DNA from 3 places in the Caldanaerobacter subterraneus subsp. tengcongensis MB4 genome. Region 3 is predicted to be linked to each of the others. Evidence: riboswitches for the same ligand, from Rfam matches in the RefSeq annotation. Region 3 holds a riboswitch; each other region holds the start of a gene.
The links. A riboswitch is a leader RNA that binds a small molecule or an ion and turns the genes downstream of it on or off. The one in region 3 is predicted to bind cyclic di-AMP.
Positions count from the first base shown of each region.

Region 1: another riboswitch for cyclic di-AMP. It lies ahead of TTE_RS04220 (C40 family peptidase); the one in region 3 lies ahead of TTE_RS04915 (cell wall hydrolase).
Region 2: another riboswitch for cyclic di-AMP. It lies ahead of TTE_RS09175 (ABC transporter substrate-binding protein); the one in region 3 lies ahead of TTE_RS04915 (cell wall hydrolase).

Region 1 covers NC_003869.1:887,250-893,691, forward strand. Annotated here, with positions in the region: gene TTE_RS04200 (nicotinate phosphoribosyltransferase) at 1-318, shown strand, start outside; gene TTE_RS04205 (peptide ABC transporter substrate-binding protein) at 338-1,924, shown strand; tRNA gene TTE_RS04210 (tRNA-Leu) at 1,972-2,057, shown strand; gene TTE_RS04215 (IS30 family transposase) at 2,248-3,291, shown strand; cyclic di-AMP (ydaO/yuaA leader) riboswitch at 3,567-3,696, shown strand; gene TTE_RS04220 (C40 family peptidase) at 3,704-4,624, shown strand; gene TTE_RS04225 (ISLre2 family transposase) at 4,749-6,152, shown strand; gene typA (translational GTPase TypA) at 6,325-6,442, shown strand, end outside.
Region 2 covers NC_003869.1:1,850,334-1,856,775, reverse strand. Annotated here, with positions in the region: gene fsa (fructose-6-phosphate aldolase) at 1-221, shown strand, start outside; gene TTE_RS09185 (ABC transporter substrate-binding protein) at 307-1,593, shown strand; gene TTE_RS09180 (peptidoglycan D,D-transpeptidase FtsI family protein) at 1,595-3,256, opposite strand; cyclic di-AMP (ydaO/yuaA leader) riboswitch at 3,372-3,506, shown strand; gene TTE_RS09175 (ABC transporter substrate-binding protein) at 3,590-5,146, shown strand; gene TTE_RS09170 (ABC transporter permease) at 5,195-6,205, shown strand; gene TTE_RS09165 (ABC transporter permease) at 6,217-6,442, shown strand, end outside.
Region 3 covers NC_003869.1:1,018,954-1,025,395, reverse strand. Annotated here, with positions in the region: gene nagB (glucosamine-6-phosphate deaminase) at 1-81, opposite strand, end outside; gene TTE_RS04935 (PIG-L deacetylase family protein) at 194-1,546, shown strand; gene TTE_RS04930 (gamma carbonic anhydrase family protein) at 1,547-2,101, opposite strand; gene TTE_RS04925 (creatininase family protein) at 2,322-3,044, opposite strand; gene TTE_RS04920 (TMEM165/GDT1 family protein) at 3,176-3,739, shown strand; gene TTE_RS04915 (cell wall hydrolase) at 3,786-4,592, opposite strand; cyclic di-AMP (ydaO/yuaA leader) riboswitch at 4,592-4,719, opposite strand; gene TTE_RS04910 (sensor histidine kinase) at 4,774-6,153, opposite strand; gene TTE_RS04905 (response regulator transcription factor) at 6,143-6,442, opposite strand, start outside.

The sequences.
Region 1 (6,442 bases), 130 kb from region 3:
AGGTTGTACGGTGTAAGGCTTGATACTCCCTCTGAAAGGGGAGGAGTTACACCTGATCTAGTCTATGAATTAAGGCAAAGGCTTAATCAAAAGGGCTTTTCTCATGTAAAGATCATAGTCTCAGGTGGGCTTACGCCTGAGAGAGTCGCACTCCTTGCAGAGAGCGGGGCAGATGCTTTTGGGGTAGGGAGTTATATTTCTGATGCACAGCCTATTGATATGACTATGGACATAAAAGAAGTTGAAGGAGTTCCTGTGGCAAAAAGAGGGAGGATTCCGGGAATAATAGAAAACAAGAAGTTAAAAAAGATTAAGTGATTTCCGGAGATGAGTGTTAATGAAAAGATTTCTGGCTTTTGTTTTTATTTTTGCATTTTTACTGACCGGCTGTAAAATTAATTCTCCAGATATTACTGCAATTCCTGAAAAGAAGGAAAGTAAGAAAGAAGCCTCTCAGGAAGAAATTCAGGAAGGCGGAACTTTGAGGGTTAATATAACTTCTTTTGACACTTTAAATCCTTTTTTGAATGACAATGAAATGGTAAGACAGCTTCTCAATTTAACCCTCGAACCGCTTGTTACACTTGATAAAAGTTTAAAGCCTATTCCTCTTCTTGCCTATAAATGGGAAGTAAATGGATTAAATATAAAATTTTATCTGAGGAAAAATATAAAGTGGCAGGACGGGGAGAGTTTTACAGCAAGAGATGTGAAATTTACAATGGATTCTTTCCTTGACAAAGGGTCCAAAAGCCCTTATAAAGATTTAATAAAGGCGCACATCTCTTCCTACAGAGAAATAGGCGATTATGAGTTTGAAGTAAGTTTAAACGGACCTGTGGCGAATCCTTTGGCTTTATTTATTTTTCCAATTGTGGCTGAGCACCAGTACAAAGACAAAGGAGATATTGTAAACCCTCTACTAGTTCCTATTGGGACGGGTCCATATAAGATTGTCTCTTACGGTCAAGGCAATTCTGTTGTTTTAAAGAGAAATCCGCATTACTGGGGGGAGAAACCTCATTTAGAAGAGATAAATTTTAAAATAGTGTCTGATGAAAATGCCATGATAACTTCTTTTCTGAGCAAAGAAGCAGATTTTACTTTTATTAAGGATGTGGACTGGGATAAGTACAGGGAGAATTCTAGTATAAACATATACAAGTACACGCTGCAAAGGTACGTATTTTTGGCACCAAATCTAAAAAAACAGGTATTTTCAGATGTGGCTGTGAGAAAGGCTATAGCCTATGGAATAGATGTGGACAGGATTTTAAGAGAGGTTTATTTTAAGCACGGATTAAAATCTAATGTTCCGATAAGACCTGATTCCTGGCTTTATAGCCCTAAGATCGCTTCTGTCTACAGCATAAAAGAAGCTGATAAGGTGCTACAGGATGCTGGGTGGTTAAAGGCAAACGGGATAGGCACAAAAGGCGGATATCAGCTTAAGTTTAATTTGCTAGTAAATTCTGACAATCCATACCTTTTAAAAGTGGCGCAGATTATAAAGACCAATCTAAAAGAAATTGGAATTGATATAAATGTAGTCCCTGCTTCATGGGATGACTTGCTTAAATCTGTTTTTTCAGGGAATTTTGATTTGGCTTTAATGGAGTGGAACTTAAACTATAATCAGGATATTTCTTCCATGTTTATGACGAGAGGGAAAGACAATTTTATGGGATATAGCAATCCATCACTTGATGACCTCTTTAACAAAGTATTTTCAGAAACAGATGAAAAAAGTTTAAGAAATAACTATTATAAGGTAGGGGAATTTTTGGCTGAAGAACAGCCAGTGATAGGGCTTTTTTACTTAGAAGGCGCCGTTATGGCCTATGGTAATGTAAAAGGGATTGACCCCACTTCTTTTAATGTTTTTAACAATATTTCTAGTTGGTATTTAAAAAAACAGTATTGACAGGTGAGATAAAAGATTATATAATTTATGACGTACAAGGAAGTTTCGCGGCGGTGGCGGAACTGGCAGACGCGTACGTTTGAGGGGCGTATGGGCTAATCCCGTGTGGGTTCAAGTCCCACCCGCCGCACCAGAGAGAAAAGGGGAAAACCCCTTTATTTTTTTGTGTCACAAAGATTAAATTTTTATAAACTATATTAAGAAAAGATTAAATTTTTGGTTAGTTGTATAATTAAATGCAACAGATAAAAGAATAGAAACCATAGTGAAAATCGTGTATGATATAGGTGTCAACTAAACATCATACAAGGAGGATTTTCACTATGGTTCATAATAATGATACCACAAAAAAGCGTTCTTTTAAACACTTAAGTAGCTACGAACGAGGAGAGATCTATGCATTACTCAAAGAAGGAAGAAGTATTCGGTATATTGCTAAAAAACTTAATCGATCTCCAAGCACTATAAGCCGTGAAATTAAACGTGGAACTACTACACAACTTAGAAGTGATTTATCTTCTTATACAAGCTATTTTCCTGAAACCGGTCAAGCTATCTACGAAAAAAATCGCTCAAATTGCGGAGCTAAATTTAAAGTAGCTAAAGCAGAAGATTTCTTGAAATATGCTGAAAATAAAATATTAAATGAAAAATGGTCACCAGATGCAGTTGTAGGTTATTGTAAAAAGGACCCAAGCTGGAATAATAAAACTATTGTTTGTACTAAAACACTGTACAACTATATAGATAGAGGATTATTAAAAGTTAAAAACATTGATTTACCTTTAAAACTACGCTTAAAACCAAGGAAGAAACAAAACCGTAAAAATAAACGTATTATGGGTAAAAGTATTGATTTTAGGCCTAAAGAAGTTGAAAGCCGTGAAGTTTTTGGGCATTGGGAAATAGATACGTTAATTGGCAAGAAATCTAATGACAAGGTCCTTTTAACATTAATAGAGCGTAAGACTCGCCATGAAATAATATTCTTATTAGATGCAAAAGACAATAAATCTGTTAAAGATGCATTATCAAAATTAAAAGATATGTTTGGTGACAATTTAAGCAAGGTCTTTAAAACCATAACATCTGATAATGGTACAGAGTTTAGTGATTTAGAAAGTGCTCTTTTAGAATATGGCGTAGAAGTATATTATACACATCCATATTCATCTTGGGAAAGAGCTACAAATGAACGACATAACGGTCTTATACGACGTTTCATCCCTAAAGGTAAAAGTATTAAAGATTTATCTATAGATACGATAAAGAGAGTAGAAAACTGGCTTAATAACCTTCCACGAAAATTGTTAAATTACAAAACGCCTAAGGAATACTTTTATGAAGAGCTGGCAAAAATCTGTTAAGCCCATCCCTTATAAAGTTTAGAGCTCGTTCGTGATTTGTCAAGGGGCAGGCTTCGACTGACTTTAACCCTTGACAAATCACGACCTTCGCTCAATTTGTTAACTAAGATGGGCTTAAGGTTATATATGATTTGTTCCAAATCCTATATCTACATGATTTTCATTAGGTGTTGCATTTAATATTGCAATTTATAAAAGATTAAATTTTTTTAAGAAAATGTAATGTAAACATTGACTTTGAAGTTTCTGTATGGTAAGATAGAAAAAAAGACAAGTTTGCAATCTTGCCGAATCCGAAAGGTACGGAGGAACCGCTTTTTGGGGTTAATCTGCGGATTCCCGCAGTAGGGATGCCTTCTGTCCCGCACCCGACAGCTAACTCCGGAGGCATTAAAGGAAGGAGATTTGCAAAATGGAATCGAAAATAGGTAAAATTATTTTTGGTGTTTCTGTCTTTGGCATGACATTAATAGGGAATTCTTTTTTGCATCCAGTTTTTGCAGAGGGATTAGGGGTTGGAAAGGTTACGGGGAATTATGTAAATGTGAGAACAGAGGGGAGCCTCTCTGGCAGCGTAATTACGCAAGTGAGTAAGGACGAAGTAGTTACTGTTTTAGAGAAGCAAGGTGACTGGTACAGGATAAGGCTTTCTGATGGAAGAGAGGGCTGGATTTACGGAGAGTACTTATCAGTCAGGTCTTCTAATGGAGTTTCGCGCGGAGATACGGGTGAAGTTAGCGTAGGAGTTGTGACGGGAAATTATGTAAATTTAAGGAGTGAAGGCAGCTTATCAGGGAAAGTTTTGATGCAGCTTAGTAAAGGTACCCAGGTTGAGGTTTTAGACAGGCAGAACGGCTGGTACAAAGTGAAACTTTCAAATGGACAGGAAGGCTGGATTTACAGGGAGTACTTATCAGTCAGAAGCGGGGTTTATGCATCAAGAGGGGAAGTGGACAGAAGCCTCGTAGATAAATTAATAGATTTTGCCAAGTCTTTTCTGGGTACGAGGTACGTGTATGGTGGAAGTTCTCCTAAAGGTTTTGACTGTTCGGGCTTTGTATCGTATGTATTTTCAAACTTTGGTTTTAGTTTACCCAGGACTGCGGATGAGCAGGCTAACGTAGGGGATACGGTTACTCGCGACAGCTTAGAAAAAGGTGACTTGGTATTTTTTAGAACTCTGGGAAGTAGCATTATAAATCACGTAGGGATATATATTGGAGATGGACAGTTCATACACGCTTCTTCAGGGGCTGGAAAGGTGATTATAAGTCCTCTAAATGAAGGTTATTACCTTTCCCACTATGTAAAAGCAAAAAGAGTGATTAAATAGAGCACTTTAAAAGTGCTCCATAGTGTAAAATTATCGTAGGATTTTTTGAGTGAAAAAAACAAGAGACAACCCCTGTGATAAAATAGAACTTGGAAACAAAACATCACAGAAAGGGGTGTCTCTTGTGAAAAAACATATCTTTGAGGATATTATACTACAAAATGCTCTAAATTTCACTGAGGAAGTAGTAGAAATTTTTGGTGATTTGTTAAACAAAGGAATGAATATTACAGAGCTTGTAGCAAGGATAAAGGAACTCACGGACAAACTAGGTAGAGGGGCAATAGAAGCAATTATTGAAGAGTTAGATAGGATAATAAAAGAAGACAAGAGAAGGAAAGAAAAATGGGTAGTAGAGAGGAAAGATAAAAAGAGATTAACGACAGTCCTTGGGGATATTGAATATGAGAGGACATATTACAAATCTAAAGAGGATGGGAGATATACATATTTGGTGGATGATGCATTAGAGATAGGACGGCACGATAGGATAGAAAAGGGAGTAAAGATAAAGTTAGTAGAAAACGCAATAGAAGAATCATATGAGAGAAGTAGTAAAAAAGCATGTCCAGAGGAGTTAAGTAAACAGACGGTATTAAATGCAATAAGGGAAATAGGGGAAGTAGAAGTAAAGAGAGAAATAAAAGAAAAGAAAGAAGTAAGGGTTTTATACATAGAGGCAGACGAGGACCATGTACCTTTACAGGACGGGAGAGATGAAACTCCACGATTAGTATACATACATGAAGGTAGAGAAGAGAAAAACGGAAGGAACGTACTGAAGAATGTCTATTACAAAGCATATGTAGGAGAGAAACCTGAAGACATATGGATAGATGTAGCAAATTACATAGAAGACAATTACAAAGAAGAGAAGATAGAGAAGATATACATAGCAGGAGATGGGGCACCGTGGATAAAAGAGGGATTAAAATGGATATTAAAATCAAGGTTTGTACTAGACAGATATCATTTAAACAAATACGTATTAAAAGCTACATCAAAAGAGCCAAAGTATAGGGATAAGATATGGAGAGCAATAAATGAAGGGGATAAAGAAAGAGTAAAGAAGGTATTTGATGAGTTAATAAAGGCAGCAGAGGAAGAGAGAGAGAAAGAGAAGATAAAAGAAGCAAAGAAATACATACTAAACAATTGGGAAGGGATAAAAATATACAACGAAGACGAAGATGTAATAGGGTGCAGTGCAGAAGGACATATAAGCCATGTATTTTCAGCAAGACTAAGCAGGAATCCATTAGGGTGGAGCAGAGAAGGATTAAAACTAATGGCGAAATTAAGGGTATTTAGCAAGAATGGAGGAGACTTAAGAGAAGTAGAATGGGGCAAGAAAAAGAATATAAATGCAGGAAGTTACAAATTAACGAAGAAGCAAATAAAAGAAGCGGTAAGGAGAGTTAAAACGTCTACAAATGAAAAGATAAACAATATTACAGTTTTGAATATAGGGAAAGTAACGCCAATATATAGGGTTTTAAGAGCATTAAAATATGCACAAGTTATATAAAAAAGCATGATAAGTTGAAGGCTGAAATTAACTAAGTTTCAGGGGTTGTCTTAAAAAAATCCTACAGTATCTTGACACTATCAAAGTGCTCTTTTTATATTGACTATTTTGATGGCTTGGTATATCATATAATACTGTACATGATATACCTTTTTATGGAAGGAGATACCTTATGAGGGCAGTAAGGGAAGATGTAAGAAATGTAGCGATTATAGCTCATGTAGACCACGGCAAGACTACTTTGGTGGATGCCATGTTAAAACAGAGCGGTATATTCAGGTGGAATGAGA
Region 2 (6,442 bases), 830 kb from region 3:
TTGAGGATATAGTAACTATATTCACAAACTATGATATACAGGCAGAAATAATAACTGCCAGCGTGAGACATCCTATACACGTTTTAGAGGCAGCAAAACTGGGAGCCCATATTGCTACAGTTCCTTACAAAGTGCTCATGCAGATGATTAAGCATCCTCTCACAGATATAGGAATTGAAAGATTCAAAGAGGACTGGAAAAAAGCAGGATTGAAGATATGAATAAAAGGGCAGGGGAAAATCTCCCTGCCTTTTTAGTTATTTATAAGGCGGTGAGAGAATATAGTTTATTATGAGGTGATATGATGTGAAAAAGGCCTTTACCTGGTTTTTATACCTTTTGATTTTTTTGTTTTTAGCCTACTGGCCTTTTTATATGAATTCTCAAAAAAAGGCGGAATTAGAAGAGAGAAAGATAGAAGAAAGTTTCAAAGGCATAATAACCTTTTGGGATTTTCCTCACCCTTTTGATGAGGATACATCAGGATTTGAATTTATAAAAAAGAAGATACAGGCTTTCCAGAATAAATATCCTGGTGTTGTGATAGATTTTGAGCCTATTTCAGAGGGGGATGGAATAGAAAGGTTAAAAGAGGCCTTTTCAAAAGGAGTTCTTCCGGATGTATTTCCAGTTAATCTGGAGCTTGTGCGGTTATACAAGGATTTTTTACAACCTATTACAAATTTTGTATCAAAAGAAGAGAAAAGTGAATACAATGAAGAGGTATTAAAAGCCCTGTCTTTAAAAGAAGACATATACGGACTGCCTTTGGGTATGTACACAAATGTGATTTTTATAAACAGAGAAATATTTGAAGATAAGGAGATAAGCCTGCCTGAAAAAGGATATTGGAATTATGAAGAATTTTTAAATGGTATGATAAAGGTCACAGAAAAGGATGATAAAAAACCTGTATTTGGATTGGGTATACCGCTTTTTAATGGCAGTTACAGCCTTTGGGGCTTTTTGATGCTAGACGGAGGAAAAGTTTATGACAAGGGCAAATACGCTTTTTTTGGACCACAGGCGATTTCCTCACTTCAAAAAGTGCTTGACATGGCTGGAAGATACAGTGTGATAAATCCAGTTTCACTGGAAGGAGATAGAAAAAAACTGTGGGATGAGTTTACTCTATATAAAAATACAGCTGCATTAGTGGAAGAAAGTTATAAAATTGCTGAGCTTAGCAATCTGTTTAAAAAGGGCAAATTATTTGAGTTTGATGTGGCTTTTTATCCTACGGGAGAAAGTGGCATACCTCTGACAATTTCTCCAAAAGTGTACGGGTATGGCATAAAAAAAGACAAAGATTTAAAGAAGTTAGAGATGGAATATAGGCTTATAAAATTTATTGTACAAGATCAAGAAGGAGTATTAAAATTAGGGTATGTACCTACAAAAAAGGGAATAGAGATTGGCGAGGAGAAGATGAAAAAAATTGAAGAGGCGGTGAAATACACAGAACTGCCTCCCCTATGGGATAAGTGGGAGAAGGTCAATAACCTCGTTATTGAAAGAGTAAAGGAAGGGATTAAGGAAGGAAAGAGCGCTTATGAGGTCATTGAGGGGATAAAAAAAGAAGTAGGCGAGTGAGCTATTTTCTCACTGCTTCATAATAAGTGAGTGTATCTTTCAGTATTTCCTGGGCTATTGGAGCAGCTACTTCTCCTCCCATATGTCCACCTTGCGTCGGATTTTTTACAATGACAAGAACCGCTATTTTTGGATTTTCCACAGGAGCAAAGCCTGCAAAAGAAGCAGTGTATTTCCCTTTCTGGTAATTTTCTGTAGTGCCAGTTTTGCCGCCAACCCTGTAACCGGGAACCTGAGCCAATTGTCCTGTTCCTTCTGTCACTGTTTTTTCTAATATGTACCTTAGGGTGTCAGAAGTCTCTTTGGATATTACCTGCCTCACTACTTGGGGTTTAAATTCTTTTACAATTTTGCCTTCACTTTTAATGTATTTTACAATATGTGGGTACATGAGGTCTCCGCCGTTTATAACTGCTGAGAAGGCTGTAATCATCTGAATGGGGGTTACTGCAATTCCCTGTCCAAAGGACATGGTGGCAAAGTCAACAGGATACACCTTATCCTTAGGCAAAATCATTCCGCTTGCCTCGCCAGGAAGTTCAATGCCTGTAGGGGCGCCAAAGCCAAAGGCCTGTATGTATTTATAAAAAGTGTCTAACCCTAACCTTTCGGCGACTTGTATAAAAACTGTATCGCTGGACTTTTCTATGGCCTGAGAAAAAGTGATGTTTCCAAGGACTGTCCAGCTTCTAATTTTTTTGCCGGACACTTCATAATACCCTGGGTCAAAGAATTGCTCTTCAGGGGTTACCACGGCGGAGTCCAGCGCCGCTGCTGCTGTTATTACTTTAAACACAGAACCAGGTTCGTAAATACTGGATACAGCTGGATTTGCCCAGTATTCCTGTGAAGGGACTTTTTGCGGGTCATTTGGGTCAAAGTCCGGAAGATTTGCCATTGCCAGGATTTCTCCTGTCTTTGGATTCATGACAATTGCAGTTATTCCATCTTCTGGTTTGTACTTCTCATAAGCTTTTTTAATAGCTCTCTCTGTATAAGCCTGAATGACGGAATCAACAGTCAAAACTACGTCTTCGCCTTCTTTTGGCTTGTAGTATTTGCTGGGTATTCCTACTTTGTGTCCTTCCCTGTCTACTAAAGATATCTCTCTTCCCGGAACTCCGCTTAAATACCTGTCAAGGGAGTATTCAAGGCCATATAGACCGTATCCATCTACTCCAGTAAACCCCAGGACCTGCGAAAGCATTGATCCATTTGGATAGTTTCTCATAGAAGTATCCTCTACATATATTCCAGGGATGTTGAGCTTTTTTATGGATAGAGCTTTTTCCATTGGAACAAATCTTTCAAGCACTGTCCATTCCAAATCTTTTTTAGATAAAACCTTGAAGAGGGCTTCTTTGCTGATAGATAAATATTTTGACAGTTCTTCTGAAGCCTTCTCGGGGTCTTTTATGTATTTTGGAGAGGCGTAAACATCCGCAGCAGGCACATTGCAGGCGAGTATATTGCCGTTTACATCGTAGATATTTCCTCTCTGGGGCCTTATTATTATGTCTGCTGTTGTCTGCCTTTCTACGGCAAGGGAGAGCTTTTCAGCGTTTACAACCTGTATCCACACAAGCCTTCCTATAAGTATGGAAAAAAGGATTAGAAAAAATACAAAAAGAAAAAAAGTGCGAAGTTTAAGGCTCTTTGTCACGACTTTCTACTCCTTTTATATTTGTTTTCAAGATAATTATATCACACAAAGGACGGGTTGGGATAGTCTGTATTTGACTAACTGGTAAAAGTATGGTACAATTTAATCAACAACTTAATCGTTATCGCTGAACCCGAAAAGGGGCGGGGGACCCACACTTTTGGGGCGAATCTCTTCCTACGGGAAGAGTAGGGTTACTCCTTCGACCCGAGCCCGTCAGCTAACCTCGCAAGCGTGGGAAGGAGAAATATCCGGGACCGCTGGATATTTCGGCGGCCTTTTTATACCCCCGTCCTTACCATAAATTTACATTTGAAGGGGGTATATTTTATTATGAAAAAAACTGCTATCCTTTTGGCACTTCTTTTATCACTTTTGCTCGTTTTAGGGGGATGTACATCTTCTAAGAAAGTAACTTCAGAAAAAGATGGAGGAACCATTGTAATAGCTTTAAATAAGGGCAGCATTGTGACATTGGATCCGGCTGATTACAGAGATAGAGAGACTGAGACAGTTTTGAGAAACATATTTGATGGGCTTGTGACGCGGACATACGATGGAAAAGTAGTCCCTGAAATAGCAGAGTCTTGGGAGATTATATCGCCTACAGAATGGGAATTTAAGATAAGGAAAGGCGTAACTTTTCAAAATGGAGACCCTCTTACAGCCGATGATGTCGTATTTACATTTAATAGAATAATAAAAGAGGGAGGACTTGAAGGGAAAACTTCTCCAAGAAAAGGCTTAATGGGACCCGTGGAGGATGTTCAAAAAATTGATGATTACACTGTTAGATTTATCTTAAAAGAGCCTTTCCCAGTTTTACTTCAGGCTTTAGTCCATCAGCAGATAATACCTAAAAAATATTATGAAGAAGTAGGGTACGAGGAATTTTTAAAGCATCCTATAGGAGCAGGACCTTTTAAATATGTATCTGGGAAATTGGATGAGCAGATAGTTTTAGAAAGGTATGATGGATATTACGGTGGTTCTCCAGACATTCCCCCTGTTGGTCCTCCAAGTCTAAAAAGAGTTGTATTTAGAATGATACCTGAGCCCTCTACTGCAATAGCTGCTTTGGAAAAAGGAGAAGTAAATATAGTTCAGTACATTCCACCTGATATGATAGAAAGGCTTAAGAAAAATCCAAACATACAGGTAAAGGAGAACGATGGAACAAGAGTCTACATCCTTGAGATAAACAATAAAATGCCACCTTTTGACAATAAAAAGGTAAGGCAGGCTTTAAATTACGCAATAGACATGGATTCTATTGTAAAAGAAATTTACAAAGGCTATGGGGTGAGACTTGCAGGGCCAATGCTTCCCTATGCCTTTGCTGCGAACACAGATTTAAAGCCCTATGAGTACAATCCTGACAAGGCAAAAGAGCTTTTAAAAGAGGCTGGAGTTCGCGATTTGAAAGTTGTAATAGATACTCAGCCTTTTAGAGAAGAGGAAGCTTTGGCTATAGTTAACATGCTTGAAAAAGTAGGTATAAAAGCTTCTGTAAGAACCTGGGAATGGGGAGTTTTGCAGTCAGAAATACAGAAAGGCACCAGGCAGTTGTACCTTACTGACTGGGGAAATGCATATCTTGACCCATTTGATTTCTTAAATCCAAAGCTCAAGACAGGTGAAAGAGGAAACTATTCTTTCTACAGCAATCCAGAGGTTGATAGGCTCCTAGACGAAGCGGCAAAAGAGACAGACAATGCTAAAAGAAAAGAGCTTTATTACAAGGCTCAGGAGATAATATATGACGATGCTCCATGGGTGTTTGGATATTCTCTGAAAACTGTAGAAGCTGCGACTAAAAATGTAGAAAACTGGCAGCCGAGTATGGACGGTAGAGAAAATATGCACAGAGTGAAGCTTTCTAATGAGTAAAAAGGGGTTAATGACCCTTTTTACTCTAAAGTGGATGGGGGAATTTTTATGAGGGAAGCGAAGGTTTTAAAGAGAGTTTTGTACACAATTCCTATAATGCTAGCAATAGCCATAACAGTATTTGTATTTATGAGATTTACTCCGGGAGACCCCGTTGACATAATGATGGGAAAAGAAAGCATGGTATCACAGCAGGACATAGAGCTTTTAAAAAAGGAGTTTAACCTTGATAAACCTATATACACACAGCTTTACATTTTCCTCACAAATCTTTTAAAGGGAGATTTGGGAAAGTCTATAACAAAAGGAGTTCCTGTAATTGAACTTATCAGAGAGACTCTACCTGCTACAATTGAACTTGCTCTGGCAGCCTTAACTCTTGGGATTTTAATAGGTATCCCCATAGGGATTATATCTGCTGTCAAACAGAATTCCTGGCTTGACAGAACTATGATGGCAATCTCTTTTACAGGAATATCAATGCCTTCTTTCTGGCTGGGATTAATACTTATTCTAATTTTTTCAGCCAAATTAAATTTACTTCCGAGTCAGGGCAGAATAAATTTTCTAATTTATATACCTAAGGTAACTGGTTTTTACACGATTGATTCGCTTCTTGCTGGAGACTGGGAAGCATTTGTGAGCAGTTTGAGGCATCTTTTCTTGCCTGCTCTAACTTTATCAGCTCCTTTAGCAGCTGTTTTGGCAAGAGTTATGAGGTCCAGTATGCTGGAGGTCTTAAGAAATGACTATGTGGTCTTCGCAAGGGCTAAGGGAGTGCCTGAGAAATTAGTAATACTTAAGCATGCTGTAAGAAACGCATTGATTCCAACAGTTACAGTTTTAGGCATGGAAGTAGGAGCACTTTTAGGGGGAAATATGATAGTTGAGAATGTCTTTGGATGGCCTGGAATAGGCAGGCTTGTTGTGACTGCGATATTTGACAGGGATTATCCTCTGGTCCAGGGAGTCGTAATGTTTTACGCCTTCACTTTTGTCATGGCAAATCTTTTGGTAGATATACTCTACACTTATCTGGACCCCAAGATTGAACTGTAGGGGGTGTTTGAATGACTATAAAAAATGGAATAGTGCCTGCAAAGTATTATGAAGTATCTTATAAAAAATCAAATTTAATAACTAACCTTTTAAGCCTTTTAGGGAAGATAAAAAAGCATCCAACTGCTTTAATTGGAATGCTTACAATCATAGCCTATATTTTAATGGCTGTATTCGCACCTTTTATTTCACCTTACAGCGTTAAATACTCAGACCTTTCAGCAAGACTATTGTCCC
Region 3 (6,442 bases):
TTTTTTCAGAATTTGCTCTTTTACAATTTCTGCAGCTCTTCTGCTCATTTCATCATAGTCTCTTACTATCATCACTTTCATCATCTTGACCCCCACTAATTTTCTGTTATTTCATTTCTCGGCTCTATTATACCATAAAAGGGCTGGAAAGTGTAAATAATAAAGTCTAGAAGGCAGAAAGGAAGGGAGAAAAATGTCAAAAAAAGTAAGACATGTTGCTGTATTTTTATTAATTATTCTGGCAATATTCGGTTCAATAGAGATTAGCAGTTACAATTACGAAAGAAAAAGTGCTGTAAAAAAATTATACCCTGTTCCCTCTATGTATCAAAGGGTATTAATCATTGCACCACATCCGGATGACGAAACTTTAGCAGCTGGAGGCTTAATTCAAGATACCCTAAAGTACGGCGGAGAAGTGAAGGTGGTAGTGATGACCAATGGAGATTCCTTTAAAAGGGCAGTGATAGAAAATTACAATACTATAAAACCTACTCCTCATGATTTTTTGCGCTTAGGATATGAAAGACAGAGAGAAACTATTTCCGTTCTGAAATATCTGGGAGTCAAAGAAGAAAACATCATATTTTTGGGATATCCCGATAAAGGTCTGGTACTCTTATGGTGGAAAAATTTTGAAAGAACTTTAGAAAGCGCAGGAACTAAAAAAACTCACAGCCCTTATATAAACTCTTATTCAAAAGGCACAGAACATAAAGGAGAAAATGTTTTAAAAGATTTGAAATCAATCATAAAAGAGTATAACCCTACATTAGTTGTTTATCCTCATCCGAATGAACTTCATCCAGACCATTGGGCAACAAACAGCTTTGTAAAATACACACTGTACACGCTGAAAAAAGACCAAATACCTCAGTTTTTGTACATTGTTCATCGCACTGACTGGCCTTTGCCTTTAGGGAAGCACCCCCATTTAAATCTAAACCCTCCTAAACCTCTTTTAAAAACAGGTACAGAATGGCACTTATATCCTCTTTCTGAAGAGGAGGTAGAGAAAAAAGGTAAAGCTATAATCATGTACAAAACCCAAATGAAAGTAATGAAAGATTTTCTACTCGCTTTTGATAGAAAAACAGAGCTTTACGGCTTTTATAGAAATGGCACATTGAGAAAGTACAACAAAAATTTGAACTTCGAAGAATATAAAATCATACTGGATCCTGAAAGAGATAACTTAAGAGATTATGAAAATGGCAGTGTAGATATCACGGCCGTATACGGGTATGTAAAAACTAATATCTTAACCACAGCGATAAAATGCAGAAATAATGCGAAAAAAGAATATGAGTACAATTTAAACGCTATACTGTTCAAAGACCACAGTGAAATTGGCAGAATAAATGTTAGATTTAAAAATGGAAAAATTTCTTCCTCAGAGGGAAAAGGCTATATAAAAAATGGAATAGTTTATATATCTATTCCTGTAGATAAAGATTTTGACGCAATTTACCTTTCTACCTTTACTACTTCAGGAAAAAGCCTCATTGATAAAACAGCATGGAGACTTCTGGAAAAAGAAAAATGATTAATATCCTGATAATTTGTACCAGTTTATCAGGACTTTATTTGAAAGAGTTATTTTTCCAGCAATATTAATCTTGCCTTCAGGGACAGGTTTTATCAAACTAGCTATGTTATCTTCCCTTAAAAACACACCTGATTCCACCATAGTATTCTCTGGCATTTTTACATTTTCCAGCACAGCGCTTATCCCTACATAGCAATTATCGCCTATATAGGAATTAAATATTATGCTCTTTACATTTATACTACAGTAATTTCCTATGTGGCACTCTCCTTTAATTATGACGCCGTTGGAGATTACTGTTCCTTCTCCTATTGTTATTTCAGAAGCCCCTGTGGTATTGATATTTGCTCCGTCGTAAATCGCTGCTTTATCCTTTATGACTATCTTGCCTACTCTGTAATTTTCATCAACTTCATCTGCTCTTATGACGACATTGGGCCCAATGTATACATTCTCCCCCACCACAATATTACCTATTAAAATCGCTGTATCATCTACATAAGCGCTGTGAGCTATCTGAGGATAGTTCCCAAATATATCCTCTCTAATCATAATTTCACCCCATATAAGTTAATCATTATACCAGGTTATAATAGTTGTTTATATTATACCACGAAAAAGTTAAATCTACAATAAAAAATGCAATTTAGAAGAGAAAAAATTTCAAAATAAAAGCCATAAAAGCTAAATAGCTTTTACGGCTTAGACTGCAAACAACTTTTTAAATAGAAAAAATGTAATTCGTTACAAGACAACTAAACTGGCAATTTATCTAATCTGCAATGTATTTTCCATTTCGCACATTTAAAATTATTTCAACAATCTTTTCTGTCAGAAGTTTAAAGATTTTCTCCCCCTTTTCTTTTGTAGCAAGTGTAGCATCACCTGACATAGCATTTTCATAAAGTATTTTTCCCCTGTCCTTAAAATAAACCCTGTAAAGAGGTTTCTTGAAATTCTTTGTCGCTTTGTCCATTTGCACAAGCCTCTCATCGTAATATAAAATAGCCGACGTCTCGTCTTCTCCCGCATGTCCCTGCCCTTCTGTGATGGTAAGAATCTCTTTTGAAAAGTCTAACCACCAGTTTATTGTCAACACCGTCATACCCAGCTGCGCCAGTTTTTCACTGGCAAGGTTCAAAGCATTGATATTTCCTCCATGCCCATTTAAAAATATAAGCTTTTTAAGCTCGTTTTCATACAAGCTTTTTCCAACAGCATATACGTATTCTGCTAATACTTCTGAAGGCACGTGAATTGTTCCGGGATAGACTGAAAGGTCATAGCTTTGACCATAGGGTATCTCAGGAGCAATCCACACATAATCACCAATTTTTTCTTCAATCATCTGGCAAAAAAGCCTGGGGGAAAAAATGTCTGTACCCAGAGGAAGGTGGTGACCGTGAGCTTCCACAGAACCGATAGGCACTATTACTGTATCTGATTTTTGCAGATGTTTTTGAAAGTCATCAGAAGTGTAATTTATTAAATACATAAAAACACCTCCAAAATTTTTCTAATCTAAAAATAACATTTTTTAGGTGTTAAAACAACTGACTTACAAGTTGACACGAAAAGATAATTTTTTTACAATAACTACTGTATAATACTTTGGGAGGAACTAAAATGGAAACGTTGTTTACCTCGTTTTTTCTAGTATTCGCTTCTGAAATGGGAGACAAATCACAACTCATGTCAATAGCATTTGCCTCTTTATTCAAAGCCAGAACCGTTTTAGTAAGTGTATTAATTGCAGCACTAATAAATAACGGTATTGCAGTATTATTTGGTTCATATATGGGAGAACACATACCAAACTTTTATATGAAATTTTTGGCTGCTCTTTTGGTTTTATTTTTTGGAGTCTTTTCTCTGAGCCATAAAGAGTCAGAAAACGGAAAAATAATAACCTCTCATTATCCTCCTCTTTTAACTATAATAATCACTTACGTCCTTTCAGAATTTGGAGACAAAACACAGCTGACCACTATTGCTTTAACTGCTTCCTATCGTCAGCCTTTTTATATACTTCTGGGAACAACTCTAGGCATGTTCATGGCAGATGTGATAGGAATAATTATAGGTTCTTATTTCAATAAAAAAATTTCTCACAACTATTTAAAATACATATCTTCTGCAGTTTTTATAGCATTTGCCTTTTCCCTGTTATATAAGCTCTTTTACAAATAAAAGTAAAAAAGAGGCGGTTACTCCGCCTCTTACCCCTCTCATCGCTTTATTTCCCGTAACAAAAAACCATATTGCCTATTCTTGCCGCTATGGGTAAGGACCACAACCAGGCATTAGTGGAGCTCTGGTCAAAATAATATAAAGCTCCATTAGTGGGGTCAATGCCATTTAGAGCATCTCTTGCAGCAGCTATAGCATCTGTAGATGCAGGCCTATTTATCCAGCCATTGAGTACAGGAGTAAATTGGTAATTCCCCCACGCATCCACTTGATATATGACATCTTTTATAGTATTGGGAAAAATACCGCTTTTCACTCTATTTATCACTACAGCTGCTACTGCTACTTTAGCCTGATACGGCTCTCCATCCGCTTCTGCTGTAACGAGTCGCGCAAGAAGGTCAAATTCCTCTGGAGTGTAAGGTATTACACTCCTTTGAACATAACCTCTGCTGACATCATTATATGTTCGAGAGGAAGAATTAACAGGCTTTGGTATGATAAACACCTGACCTGGATATATGATATCGCTTTTATAATCGTTTGCAGCTTTTAACGCATCTACGGTAATTCCATATTTTTTAGCTATTAAGTACAAGCTATCGCCTTTTTGAACCACATATGTGTTATCATTACCAGGCACTTGCAACACTTGGCCAGGATATATTGTAGTAGTCTGTAACCCGTTTAGAGCCATCAATTTAGTGTAAGTAATGCCGTATTTTTGACTTATCCCCCATAAAGTATCTCCTGGTTTCACAGTATAAGTAGCGGCAAAGGCAGCTTGAAATAAAAATAGTCCTCCGATAATTAATGCGATGAGAGGCTTTACTTTGAGGTGAACTTTGGACATGATTTACCCCCTTTGCCTCCGAGGTTAGTTGACGGGTTCGGGTGAGGGCCACCCTACCACAATACGTGGATTCACCCCAAATTTACATCCCCCGTACCCCTTATCGGGGATTCGGCATGTTTTAACTAAATTATACACGGAATACAAAAACTCTGTCCATATTAAACTGATGGGAATAGAGTCATTTGCTGTCATTGATAAGCGGAAGCATCACGGTAAACTCCGTTCCTTTCCCTACCTCGCTTTTTACCCCAATCACTCCACCGTGTTCCTCTACAATCCATTTTGCGATAGAAAGACCTAAGCCCGTGCCCCCTGTATCTTTAGACCTAGCTTTGTCTACTCTGTAAAATCTCTCAAAAATATACGGCAAATCCTCTTCGGGTATTCCTATCCCATCGTCTTTAACCTTTATATAGGCCTCGTCACCACTTCCTATTTCAATTTCTATGTTGCCATTTTTTGAGGTGTACTTTGCCGCATTATCAAGGAGTATCCTCAAAACCTCTTTTATAAGCTTCTTATCTGCATTTATTCTCACATTTTCCCCTTTTAATGATACATTTTTTCCTTCGTAAATCAGTTTAATCTCTCTGACCACTTCTTCTGCTATCTCTTTCAAATCAAAACTTTCCCTCTCCAGCTTTATTGACCTGTCATCGCCCTTCGCTAAAAAAAGAAGTTTTTCAACAAGACTTTCCATCTCTAAAGTTTCCTTCTTTATGGCTTTAATTCCTTCTTCTAATACTTCTCTGTCGTCTTTTCCCCATCTATCTAGCATGTCAATATATCCTTTTATGACAGAAATAGGAGTCCTCAATTCATGGGAGGCATCAGACACAAATCTATTTTGACGCGCAAAAGACTCTTCAAGCCTGTCCAACATGTCATTAAAGGTCTTTGCCAGCCTTGTGAGTTCATCCTCCTCTCCGTAAACTTTAAGTCTTTTATTTAAGCCTTTTGCATCTATGTCTTTCACTTCTTTTATCATGTAATCTACAGGTCTTAATGCCCTTTTTGTAACAAAATAACCTGTCACAAATGAAATGAAAATACCAGCTCCATCAGCAAAAAACATCAAAATAAAAAGAAGCTTTAAAAAAGCGTACTCATTCTTCATATCCTTTATAACTTGTATATAAAATGTAGCATCGCCTTTTTTAAATACTGTATTTAAGTAAACTAAATCCTTATCAAATTCATCAACCTTAACAGGAACTTCTAGATTAGTATTATATGGAATCGCAACTCTTTCTAATTTTTTAGATAAATACAGCAATCGCCCTTTTGAATCAAATATTTTTACATAAATATTTTCATCAGGTATCCCAGAAAATGCTGTGTCTTTTAAAGCTCCGTCCATATTTTGTTTTGCTTCACTAAGTTTTGCCTTTATAACCTCTGCTTGAGTTGACACCTGTTCCATTGATTGGTATATAAGGTAATACTTCAAAGTGTAAAGCACTGAGGCATTCAAAGAAATCAGCACAAATGAAAAAACTGCTGAATAAAGAAGCGCTATTTTTAAAGTTATGCGCTGAGGTAACAATTTAATCTTCATCTTCACCATCTCTCAAACTGTAACCTACTCCCCTTATAGTGTGAATCAATTTTCTGTCAAATGGGTCGTCAATTTTGCTTCTCAAATACCTTATGTACACGTCTACTACATTGGTATCCCCATAATAGTCATATCCCCAAACTGACCGCAGAATTTTTTCTCTAGAAAGAGCAATATTCGCATTTCTCATTAAAAATTCTAAAAGGTCAAACTCTTTTTTCGTAAGGTCAATTTTTACTCCCTGCCTCCTGACCTCATGAGTAGTCAAATCCATAACAATACCAGCAAA